Regions from separate parts of the Cytobacillus sp. FSL K6-0129 genome, predicted to be linked through region 1. Evidence: riboswitches for the same ligand, from Rfam matches in the RefSeq annotation. Region 1 holds a riboswitch; each other region holds the start of a gene.
What was found. Region 1 has a riboswitch for thiamine pyrophosphate ahead of thiW (energy coupling factor transporter S component ThiW). Riboswitches for the same ligand answer to the same signal wherever they lie in the genome.
Positions count from the first base shown of each region.

Region 2: linked by a shared signal. The riboswitch ahead of tenA (thiaminase II) and the one ahead of thiW (energy coupling factor transporter S component ThiW) in region 1 are both predicted to bind thiamine pyrophosphate.
Region 3: linked by a shared signal. The riboswitch ahead of thiT (energy-coupled thiamine transporter ThiT) and the one ahead of thiW (energy coupling factor transporter S component ThiW) in region 1 are both predicted to bind thiamine pyrophosphate.
Region 4: linked by a shared signal. The riboswitch ahead of MHI57_RS17155 (3-oxoacyl-ACP reductase) and the one ahead of thiW (energy coupling factor transporter S component ThiW) in region 1 are both predicted to bind thiamine pyrophosphate.

Region 1 covers NZ_JBBOXM010000001.1:743,642-746,795, reverse strand. Annotated here, with positions in the region: gene MHI57_RS03650 (hypothetical protein) at 1-351, shown strand, start outside; gene MHI57_RS03645 (shikimate kinase) at 401-907, opposite strand; TPP riboswitch at 1,037-1,148, shown strand; TPP riboswitch at 1,192-1,284, shown strand; gene thiW (energy coupling factor transporter S component ThiW) at 1,356-1,877, shown strand; gene thiD (bifunctional hydroxymethylpyrimidine kinase/phosphomethylpyrimidine kinase) at 1,846-2,652, shown strand; gene thiM (hydroxyethylthiazole kinase) at 2,652-3,154, shown strand, end outside.
Region 2 covers NZ_JBBOXM010000001.1:942,063-945,216, forward strand. Annotated here, with positions in the region: gene MHI57_RS04535 (MFS transporter) at 1-445, opposite strand, end outside; gene tenA (thiaminase II) at 746-1,435, opposite strand; TPP riboswitch at 1,559-1,668, opposite strand; gene trhA (PAQR family membrane homeostasis protein TrhA) at 2,017-2,652, shown strand; gene MHI57_RS04550 (GNAT family N-acetyltransferase) at 2,775-3,154, opposite strand, start outside.
Region 3 covers NZ_JBBOXM010000001.1:3,333,321-3,336,474, reverse strand. Annotated here, with positions in the region: gene MHI57_RS16795 (M23 family metallopeptidase) at 1-607, opposite strand, end outside; gene MHI57_RS16790 (hypothetical protein) at 631-870, opposite strand; TPP riboswitch at 1,004-1,108, shown strand; gene thiT (energy-coupled thiamine transporter ThiT) at 1,213-1,791, shown strand; gene MHI57_RS16780 (hypothetical protein) at 2,124-2,390, opposite strand; gene sigY (RNA polymerase sigma factor SigY) at 3,102-3,154, shown strand, end outside.
Region 4 covers NZ_JBBOXM010000001.1:3,405,297-3,408,450, forward strand. Annotated here, with positions in the region: gene MHI57_RS17150 (glycosyltransferase) at 115-1,650, shown strand; TPP riboswitch at 1,736-1,837, shown strand; gene MHI57_RS17155 (3-oxoacyl-ACP reductase) at 1,930-2,685, shown strand; gene MHI57_RS17160 (IclR family transcriptional regulator) at 2,909-3,154, opposite strand, start outside.

The DNA of each region.
Region 1 (3,154 bases):
GCAAGTCCCTCAGAAAGAAAACCAGAGATGAGCGCCTCGCAAAAGGGTTTAGCAAGTCACTCGGAAGGGGAATTAGAGATGAGCGCCCCGCAAAAGGGTTTAGCGAGTCCCTCAGAAAGAAAACCAGAAATGAGCGCCTCGCAAAAGGGTTTAGCGAGTCCCTCAGAAAGAAAACCAGAAATGAGCGCCTCGCAAAAGGGTTTAGCAAGTCACTCAGAAAGAAAACCAGAGATAACCGCCTCACAAAAAGGGAGTTATTCAGCAATTTATTTAGAACCAAACACAAATGAAAGCCGAGGAAGGGAGTGCCCGGCTTTCATAAATTCGTTTAGGATAATGCGAATTACTTAGATAGTAAAAGAAACATTCTAATGAACTATAACCATAATCATCACAAGCTTTATCCTATCCCACTAACAATCAATTCAGCAGCTTCTTCAGCTGTTTTCCCGTCAACATTGATTTTTAGATGATATGGTTGATAATGAGCTTGTCTTTCTTTGTAGAGATGATACATTTCGTCAGTAGAAAGACCATTCAATTTCGGTCTTGTATCTTTAATCAATGGGTATCGATCGAGCCAATTTTCCCATGAGAGCTCGATAAGGACAACGGTACTGTTTTGTAAACAAATTTCGCGGTTCTTACTGTTTAAAAAGGCGCCGCCGCCTAATGAAAGAATCTGTTTTTCTTCGGCAGATAGTTGTTCAATCAATTCGCTTTCAGCTTTTCGAAAAACTTCTTCACCATGATCAAGGAAAATTTTTGAAGTTGACATTCCAAACTGTTGTTCAATGCGTTCATCCGTGTCGATTAAACCCCACTGTAATTTCTTAGCTAATTCCGTTCCTATGGATGTCTTTCCGACCCCCATAAACCCAATAAGTACAATACTCTTATCTTCCATAGACTGTCCTCCCGAATATTATATAAAATATCATATCATAACGTTTTATGTCGCAACATCGTTTCTATCCAATGTTTTTTATTTTCATTTCTATCATTTCATGTTATATTGAGTGCATCATATGTTATAAGTTTTCACTGGGGGTGCCTCCACATAGAGGCTGAGATTGAATGCCGTCCGTTCAAAACCCTTTGAACCTGATCTGGTTTGTACCAGTGGAGGGAAGTGTGTCGATGTAGTCGTCCTCGCTTCCTTTTGGAAGTAGAGGATTTTTTTTATATATGAATAAATGCTAGGGGTGCCAAATACTTGGCTGAGATGAACCCTTTGAACCTGATCTAGTTAATACTAGCGTAGGGAAGCGAGTGACGTCATACATATCATGATGACCAAAGCCGCTTATTCAAAATAGCGGCTTTTTTATTTTTATCGAAAGGAGGAAAGGTCTATGAATAAAATCCAAAAAATGACGATGACGGCAACGATTGCAGCCATCACTACTGTGTCGAGTAGTCTCATTTTTATTCCGATTGGAATAGCGAAAATTTTTCCGATTCAGCACTTGGCGAATGTATTATCTGCTGTACTTCTTGGACCATGGTATGCCGTTAGTCAAGCGTTTCTTTCATCTACATTGAGAAATATGATGGGGACTGGAAGTGTTTTTGCCTACCCCGGGAGTATGATTGGCGCATTACTTGCAGGGTTCCTTTATCAAAAAACGAAAAAAATTGGCTTCTCAGCACTAGGTGAAGTCGTTGGAACAGGAATGATAGGGGCAGTAGCGACTTATCCGATTAGTACATTACTTTTAGGACAAGAAGCAACCCTTTTCGGATTCCTACCAGCATTTATGGTGAGCTCGTTTACTGGAGCAATTTTAGGATATGGTTTATTAAGAGTATTAATTAAGAATAAAGCTATTGGAGGTTACATCAATGAAAACAGCATTAACGATCGCAGGTTCTGATTCAGGAGGAGGAGCTGGGATTCAAGCAGATCTTAAAACTTTTTCCGCCAATGGTGTGTTTGGCATGTCCGTCATTACGGCGATTACCGCTCAAAATACAGTAGAGGTACGTTCGGTACAGGATATAGAAATCAATATTATAAAAGACCAAATAGAAGCTGTGTTTGATGATATCCAAGTTGATGCTGTCAAAATCGGGATGTTGTCATCTAGTGAGACTGTAAAAATCGTCGCAGACCGTTTAAATCATTATAGTCCAAAAGTGATTGTGTTAGATCCTGTTATGGTTTCAAAAGGTGGACATCATCTTTTAAAGGAACAAGCTATTGAAGCATTAAAAGCGAAAATGTTACCACTTGCGACTGTAATTACGCCAAACATTCCTGAAGCTGAAGTACTTTCGGGTATGACAATTCGCACGGTTGATGATATGGAGCAAGCTTGTAAAAAATTATATGAATTAGGGCCAAAAGCCGTCTTATTAAAAGGTGGACATTTAGAAGGAGAACCGAATGACTTATTATGGGATGGACAAAGTTTCAACTGGTTTAATGGTCGAAGAGTAGAGACAAAAAACACCCATGGTACAGGTTGTACTCTATCATCTGCCATTGCTGCTGGGTTAGCAAAAGGGGAAGAACTTATTGAGGCCATACAGTCTGCGAAAAATTATATTTCCATAGCGATTGAGCATAGCCTAGCACTCGGTAATGGGCATGGTCCGACAAATCATTTTTATGAGTTATACAACAAAGCAAAGATGGAGGAAAGATAATGGCGATTTCAAGTGAAGCAGTTGAGAGAGTCTTTCAGCAGTTACAAGAACATACCCCACTCATTCATCATTTAACAAATACAGTAACTATTAATGATTGTGCAAATGTGACCCTAGCAATGGGCGGTTCACCTGTTATGGCCACCCAACTCTTAGAAGTAGAAGAAATGGCTATGATGGCAGATGGGCTCGTAATTAATTTTGGTACTATTAATGATGCGATGTTTGCGGCAATGATTAAAGCTGGACAAACTGCCAATCAAAAAGGGGCCCCAGTAATATTTGATCCAGTTGGTGTTGGTGCAACCACTTATCGCACAAATAAGGCAAAAGAGCTAATTAGCACAATAAAAGTGTCCATTATTCGCGGCAATGCTTCTGAAGTTTCTGCTCTTATTGGTAAGAATACAAAAACGCGTGGTGTTGATGCAGGGGCAATTGAAATAGCACCTGAAGCACTTGCAAAGGAGGCAGCTGAAGTCCTAAACTGTCTCATTGTTAT
Region 2 (3,154 bases), 200 kb from region 1:
AGAATCCTAAACTTCCGGTCATTCCGGCAAATCCCACTAGCATCGAAAACTCCTGCTGCTTGAACCAAATGCTCAATACAAGAACTAAATTGACCCATATAGTAGCATCGCCAATTCCACATAATAACCTAGCAAAGATGAGCATATAACTATTATCTACCGTACTATACAGGATGGTACCTAGCCCGTTTAGCAGTGTTCCAGCGACTAGAAATACATTTGGACCAAATCTATCAGAGAATAATCCGATGGGAATTTGCAATCCAGCATAAGCAAAAAATTGAATACTCGTTATCAGCCCAATCGTTGCTGCAGTTAAATGAAATTCTTCCATTAATTGATCAGTAATTAAACCAGGTGCTGTTCTTTGACTAACCATAAATAAATAGGCTAAAAGTAAAACACCAAATACAACCCATCTGTACTTACTTTGTTGTTTATTCATTTTTAAAACGCCTTCCTCAATTTAACATTCGTCTCTCATTATACGCTTATTGTCATTATATATATATAGGAAGTTTATATGTCTATGAGGGTGGAGAAGTAGAAGTCATTTCTATTGACTAGATGAGTAGTTTTTGAAGTCCGAAATTCTTTTTAGGAAAATCCGATACGGCAAATTGTCTTTATTCCATAAACAAACCTGATACTACAACGATTATAAAGGGTATGATGTTAACAGAATTGAGTTAGTATGAACTAACCTTATTCTGTTAACACTATTCCCGCTTTCATTTATGAAGTTTTATGCATATGTTTTATCACTTAGCCACTTTTCTTGGGTATAAGCCATTTCCCAAAAAGCTAATTCATATTGACAGCTAATGGTAAATGCCATTTTCATTTTTTCTTTTTCTGTTTCAGATGCCATTTCAGCAAGCCGATCAAGATGATGAATTTGTTCCAGTACAAGTTTAACAAACCATTCTCCACCGTATGTATCAATCCAGGTACGATAGATTTCTTCTTTTGGTTTTGCCCCTTTAAAGCTCTGCCCAATATCATAATAAATCCAATAACACGGAAGCAAACTAGCGATGACCTCGCCAACTGTGCCTGTCTCTGCTACACGATATAAATGGGATGTATATGCATAGGCAGTAGGAGCGGGTTTAAACTGGTTTAACTCTTCTTCAGAAACTTTTAATACCTCCATAAATTTGTTATGTAACCCTAGTTCAGCTTCATAGGTACCTTGCGCATGCGAGGCCATTCTTGAGGTCATATATAAATTCTCTGCTTTAGAAGCAGCGATTGCTTGCACACGAGAAAAATGTGATAAATAGTAAGAATCTTGTAACACATAAAAGCGGAAACACTCAATTGGTAAATCTCCCTTAGCAATTCCTTTAACGAAAGGGTGTTCAAAATTCGCTTCCCATATATCATGTACTTCTTTCCTTAACGATTGTGTAAACGTTTCTTTTGTTGTCATCATTTCTACCTCTTCTCTTTTTTTTATCGAGCATAAAAAATCCAGAAAAGCGAAAAACCACTTCCTATAAGAAAGTGGTTACTGTATACATTATTCATTTAGTTATAGTTATAATGTTAACTAAATTTATATACGCCACTTCCCTACGCTGGTATCAACCAGATCAGGTTCTAAGAGTCTTAAAGTTATTACACTTTAATCTCAGCCTTTTAAAGGCACCCCTAGTGGATTTATTCAATTATGCTTTCAAAGTTATGTTATCATCTTATCAATAAATGTCAACCTAAATGGAAACTGCAAGTTTAGGAATTGAGCAATGTCAAGCTTCTCTTTCAGTAACGATTATGAACAAGTTGGATGAATGCTGTCGTTACCTAAACACTTCAACTGATCTAACACCGCGGCTTAAATTGGCATTGACTCAAGGATGGATAACTCCAAATATTCTCCATGCATTTACACTCTCCACCCTCTTCGCCTAGTGAAGTTTTTCTTTATAATGAAAGCTTACGACTTTTTATCAGCTAAAAAAATGTTTATACTAGAATTATGATTTTGGATAAAGAATGGGTGAATACTACTTGGAAACACATATTTTTTCAAAGGGAGAAGAAATCGCCAACGCGATCGTACACGGAATCGGTGCGCTATTAAGTATTGCGGCTCTCGTCATTTTAACTGTTTTCTCATCCTTATATGGAACAGCTTGGCATATTGTCAGCTTTGTTCTTTTTGGTACAACGATGGTTATTTTATATTTCTCATCAACTTTGCTACATAGTTTACCTGCTGGAAAAGCAAAGGATGTATTTGAGATTCTCGATCATTCTTCCATTTACTTTTTTATTGCTGGAACGTTCACACCGTTTCTATTTATAACAGTTAAAGGAACCTTAGGATGGACCTTATTTGGTCTTGTATGGGGGCTAGCAATTGCTGGAACAGTTTTCAAATGTTTTTTTGTTAAAAAATTTTTAGTCTTCTCGACATTACTATATGTTTTGATGGGCTGGCTAATTATATTTGCCTGGGAGCCTCTGGTTACACACTTACCTACACAAGGAATGATTTTCCTCATTATCGGTGGCGTTCTATACACTGCTGGTTCAATATTTTATGTATGGAGAGGATTTAAGTACCATCACGCATTGTGGCATGTTTTTGTTCTTGCTGGTTCGATTATGCATTTTTTTGCTGTTCTCTCGCTTTTACCTTGATCAAAATTTACCTCTTTATAAATGATCTGCAGATGGCTACTCTCACCACCTGCAGATTTATTAATATCAGTTTGTAGAGTTTTTATCACATTACTTGTTCTATATTAATAATAAACTACTACTTATAATAACTTCATTACTTCATAGCGAAAGCTCAATTTTTTATACCCTTGTTTACGATACATATCCTTTGGCGTGTCATTGCTGTCGGCTACAAGTATAACCCTATGATTGCTAAATCGCTTCATTACTTCATATTGCAAGCTTGCAGCAATCCCCTTTAATCGGTGAGCTGGTAACACACCTACATTATCAATTTCAGCTGTACACTTATTAAAAAATACTTGTAATGAACCTGCTGGCACACCATGATCATATGCGAGTAACTGTAATGTATCTTTTGCATTATGATGATAGGAATGCATGCTTCTATTAAGGTTCACATATTCCTCACCATAATCTAGATCAAAGTTTCTCTGCAATTGTAGATATTCTCGTAAAT
Region 3 (3,154 bases), 2.6 Mb from region 1:
AGTTGCCTGGGGGGTGTTCTTCATCCATCTGCCCTGGAATATTATCATCGAGACCATCAACCACTTTTATTACTTTGCCATTTTGAGGGGCGATAACTTCCTCTGCAAATGCGTAATAACTCTCATTTTTTTCAGGTCTACCATTATATGTAGAGCCATCCTTCACCTTTAATAGATCATACGCGTACCTTTGATGTTCATATACGTAATGGTAATTAATAAATTCATTTGTACCACCCCAGAATACAAACCATTCATCCATCACTGGCATAATGTATTCATTCTTTGTATAGACCTTATCTGTTTCTGGAAAGACAAAGTAAGGTTTCATATAGAAACTGACAATTGTATTTTTATCATCAAATCCAACCACTACTGCTTTTGCTTTTGAGTGATCTACCCATACGAACTGATCAATGCCTAAGACATTCGTCCGTGACATTAGTTGATAACTACGCACACCTTCATTAAAGGCTGCGCTCATCTCAATAAATTCTGATAATGAAACCATGCCTTGAAACACTTTTGAAGTGGCTTGGTAAATTTCCTTATACTCTGCTCTTAACCAATAATCTATAAACCTATCAGGATCCATTGAACCGACCATACCCTCTACCCCCGTAAGTTTTATTAAGATGAAAAAATTAAACGATTCTCAAGAAATATTTTGCAATTAACAGTAAAGAAACCGCCAATAGTTACTTTAATTTCACTTGAATCTTCTAACTTACCTTTCAAATCCCCTCTTAATGCTAGACCTAAATTTTCATCCTGTAATTCACCATTTACATACAACTTTTCTCCGTTAATCCAATAATTTTCGATTAATATATGATTTCCATGATGGTTTACTTCAAAAACCTTCTTCATATCAATCACTCCTTGATTATTCTACGACTATCTAGGGAATAAGTTTCACAAATAATCTGTTTTTTTACTACCAAAAAAAGATTCTTGAATTCTGATGAAAGTCATAGTATATTCTAACCGAGGATAAATTTAATACTTCCACAAGGGGAGCCTAATATGGCTGAGAGTGAGCGAGTTCGTTCTGACCCTAAGAACCTGTTAGATAATGCTAGCGTAGGGATCGTGGTTTTGGATATGAGCAATACTAGGCATCCATCACCGCCTATGTATTGCTTTTTTTCATGACAAAAAAGTAATACAGGTTTACTCGTTCGCTTCTCTTTTCGGAGAAGGAGGAAAAACATGAAACAAAATAAAACACTTTTTATGGTGGAAATTGCTATATTTGCAGCTTTGGCATTATTACTTGATTTCTTATCAGGCTTACTGATGGGGAGATTTTGGCCACAAGGTGGGTCCATCTCACTTGCTATGGTACCGGTTTTCTTAATGGCCTTTCGTTGGGGTGTTAAAGGCGGCGTCTTAACGGGCTTACTATTAGGAGGACTTCAAATCTTAACAGGAGCTGTTCCTTTTCATTTCGCCTCTTGGATCATTGACTATTTCGTAGCCTTTGCTGTTGTCGGACTCGCAGGCATCTATATGAATAAAGTTGTGCAAAATTATCAAGACGGCCAATTTGCCAAAGCAAACATGTATGTTATTAGTGGCGTTTTCTTAGGAAGTTTCTTACGCTTCTTATGCCATTATTTATCAGGCATTATCCTATTTGGTGCCTATGCTCCGGCAGATCAACCTGTCGCACTTTACTCACTCGTATATAACGGAACATATATGCTACCTACCTTTATCGTATGTGCCTTAGTAGTTGTCATGCTTTACACAACAGCCAATAAGGTCCTTCTGAAAAAAGCATATTAATCATCTAAAGGCTCTGGGGGAAACTCAGGGCCTTTTTTTAAGATATCTTTTTGGGAGATTTTCGCACGATGATGGAACTGAGGAATCAGGGTGGCATGTACATCGGCGTGATATCCATAAGATAACCATGCAAAATGAAAGCGCCAAAAGCAGCTAGACAAACCAACATCTTCTCTTCTATTTTCTCCTTGAGACCGGCAGGTTTTCTTTTTGGATTTCTGAGAGGGGGAGTAGACACATCTTTTTCCTTACTTTTTTTAGCAGCACTTTTCTTCCGTCAATGTCAATCTAACGATGAACACTCTTGATTATTTATGAATTTGCAACAACTATTATCTACGGTAGTTTAAACCAACATCATCTGTTTTCTTTCTTGTGATTTTTGTACATAAACACGATCGTGCGCAGTTCTCTGACTTTCCCTGCTCTCTTTTGCGCGTATACACAATTTGCGCGCAGTTCTCTGACTTCCCCTGCTCTCTTTTGCACATAAACACGATTTGCGTGCAGTTCCCTGACTTCCCCTGCTCTCTTTTGCGCGTATACACGATTTGCGCGCAGTTCTCTGACTTTTTCTTCTCTCTTTTGCGCGTATACACGATTTACGCGCAGTTCTCTGACTTCCTCTTTTCTCTTTTGCGCGTATACACGATTTACGCGCAGTTCTCTGACTTCCCCTGCTCTCTTTTGCGCGTATACACGATTTGCGCGCAGTTCTCTGACTTCCCCTGCTCTCTTTTGCGCGTATACACGATTTGCGCGCAGTTCTCTGACTTCCTCTTTTCTCTTTTGCGCGTATACACGATTTACGCGCAGTTCTCTGACTTCCTCTTTTCTCTTTTGCGCGTATACACGATTTGCGCGCAGTTCCCTGACTTCCTCTTCTCTCTTTTGCGCGTATACACGATTTACGCGCAGTTCTCTGACTTCCTCTTTTCTCTTTTGCGCGTAAACATCTTTTGCGTTCAGTCTTAACTATAAACGCTCATTTAAGAATTACCGTATTGATTGGATGAAGCTGACACATATTTAAAAGATACCACCGCCCAAGTTTATATGGAGATTGTATAGCACACACGCCTAGATACTGCTGGCTCTTTCCTCTGTAGTCATGCCACCAGAGGGTCCATGTCATTGAAAATAAGGATATAATTGAACATTCTAATCATTTACATATTTATCCACTCGCATAACTTCTATGCAATAACAAGATATAATCTCTATCTCCATTCAAAAAATTTTATTTTTCGTGAACGAAAGGAGAACACTAATCGTCATAATAGTAAATCCAAAGAAAAGGGGGGCAAGGTTTGGAAGAGAAAAAATGGATTAAAGCAGCGAAAAAAGGCGATAACCAGGCGTT
Region 4 (3,154 bases), 2.7 Mb from region 1:
CTCTCTGCTTTTTGTTTTGGGTAGAATTTTTCTGATTTCACTACACAAGCAATTCATGGTGAGAATATAGTGTAGAGAGGTGAACGGTTTTGTCAATAAACGTTAATGTTGCTTATGGTTAATACAAAAATTCTCATTGGCAGTCCAATTAATCAAGAACCCGATATTTTAAAAGAGTTTCTGCTATCCTTAGCCAATTTAAAAACGGATACAATGGAGATTCATTATCTTTTCATAGATGATAATCAGAATGAAGAATCAAGTAGACTACTACGTCATTTTGCCAAATGGAAGAAAGATGTTGCGATTTTATCCGCAAAAGAAGATAGTATCTATATTCGTACCGACTTTACCCATTTCTGGAATGATGCTCTCATCTGGAAGGTTGCTCGCTTCAAAGATATGCTTATTGAGCAGGCGAAATTTGAAGAATTTGATTATTTGTTTTTAATTGACTCTGATTTGCTTTTACACCCGAATACCCTTCATACACTTATTTCCACGAAAAAAGAAATTGTTTCAGAGGTATTTTGGACGGCTTGGCAAGAGGGGACAATTCCTTATCCGCAGGTGTGGTTAACAGATGAATATACCCACTGGAGACAGGCGGATGAAGGTGCCATAACAGACGAAGAAAAGGCCGTTCAAACCGAGGCCTTTATTCAACAATTACAAACTCCAGGTGTTTATGAAGTAGGAGGATTAGGTGCGTGCACGCTAATTAGCAGGAAAGCTTTGTTAGCAGGTATTCATTTTAGTAAAATTAAAAATCTCAGTTTTTGGGGAGAAGATCGACATTTTTGTGTGAGAGCTGTGGCATTAGGACTGGATCTACATGTAGACACACATCTGCCAGCTTATCATATTTATCGTTCTTCTGACCTTACAGGCATACCCGCATTTAAAGAAAAATGTCAGTATGCTTATAGCGAACTACCTATTTATCCAGAAAAAGCAGATAGCCATCAAATTCGCTTATCGATGATTGTGAAGAATGAAGAAGGTCGTTATTTACAAACGATGTTAAAGAAAGTAAAGCCATTTATCGATGAAGCTGTGATTATAGATGATGCTAGTACTGATCAGACTATATCGATTTTCTTGCAAGAACTAAAAGGTATGCCAATTAAATTGGTCAAGAATGCAAGCTCCCAGTTTGCCAATGAAGTGGAACTAAGAAAACAACAGTGGTTAGAAGCAACGAATGGTTTTTTAGGTTGGGTATTAAATCTTGACGCAGATGAATGGTTTGAGGAGAGTTTTATTGATTATATTGATGACTTTGTTAAACAGGATACTATCGACCTGTACTGTTTTAGACTGTATGATATGTGGGATGAAGACCATTATCGTGAAGATGAATACTGGCAAGCACATTTCTTATACCGTCCATTTCTAGCAAGAGTTAGATCAACCTTTCAGCCTGTCTGGAAAGAAACACCACAGCATTGTGGGAGATTTCCAGAAAACATCTTCCAACTTACCCACAGTTTATCCACAATACGAGTCAAGCATTTAGGCTGGGCAAAAGAAAAAGATCGATTAGAAAAATATGAGAGATATAAGCTGCTTGACCCGAATAGCCTCTACGGTAATGAGAAACAATATGAATCGATTCTAGATAAGAATCCCCGTTTAAAACAATGGTGAGAAACATAAAGCAAATGGTCAGTTTCGAAATGAACTTCGATTCATAGCTAGGAAACTATTTGTATGCTAAACTAAAAATAATTAAAAATTGTTGCAGGGGGACTCAGAAAATGAGTTGAGAAGGTTAAAACCTGACCCTTAGAACCTGTTCGTTAAGACGATCGTAGGGAGCATCTTCCAACTATATGCATATGTATGGTAGGCTCTCCATTTTCGGGGAGCCTTTTGTTTTGTTTCCCTGAACATTTTTAATTACATCTATTGAAAAGAGGGAATAGCGTGAGAGAAGAAGTCGTGTTAGTAACAGGAGCAAGTCGTGGATTAGGAGCTGCAATTGCTGAAAAGTTTGGTAAGGAGGGCTACAAAGTAGTCGTTAATTATTTTAATAATAAAGAAAAAGCAGATGCAGTAGTTGAAAAAATCGGACAAGATCGTGCATTGGCTATCCAAGCTGATGTAAGAGATCATCAAGCAGTAAAAGCAATGGTAGCAGACACAATTGCTCATTTTGGTCGCTTGGATATCGTTGTAAATAATGCATTAGTTCAATTTAAATTTGATCCTGTGGCACAGGCGAAAGTAGAGGAATTATCTTGGGCTAGCTATCAAACCCAGTTTGAAGGCGCGATAAAAGCAAGCTTAAATGTTGTTCAATCTGCTCTTCCGGCTCTAAAGGATTCACAGCAAGCCCGTGTGATTGGTATTGGCACGAATCTTTACCAGAACCCAGTCGTTGCCTACCATGAATATACAACAGCCAAAGCGGCATTAATTGGCTTTACACGCAATATGGCCAAAGAGCTCGGACAGTATGATATTAATGTGAATATGGTTTCCGGTGGATTATTAGATACAACGGATGCAAGTGCTGTTACTACCCCTGAGGTATTTGCGATTGTGGCTGATAACTCTGCTATCCGCCGTGTGACAAAACCAGAAGACGTAGCAGAAGCCGTTGTTTTCTTAGCCTCTCCAGGCGCTAGAGCGATTACGGGACAAAATCTAGTCGTTGATCATGGATTGACGATGAACTAAGATAAAAAAGGTCGTCATCTTTGTTTATGGCGGCCTTTTTCAATAAAATGGACTTATTTTGTAGGTTGATAAATCAGTAAAGAGCTTATATCAGCAAATGTGAGACTAAGTCGAAGCTAAACTCCAATTTATTCGCAGAAAAGGATATTTTTAAAATAACAACTTAATTTTCTCACTAGTATTTTATTCTACTAGATGTTAAAACGGTCGATTGAACGTTCAATCAGTATTGTTCAATTTTTCCTTGTTTATATCGATAGCCAAACATAGAAGATGCTTGTAGGTGAAACTTCAGCAGTTGCTTGCTCATCGGATCCGATGCTTCCTTAGGCATCTTATCGTTAAATCCAACAACTGTCACTGCACCGAGTAATTGATTCTGGTAGTCTAGCAAAGGGACGGAAGCCGAAGAAATCGATGGAATTAAAGGTTCGGTAGCGAAGGAGATTTTCGATTGTTGAATCATTTG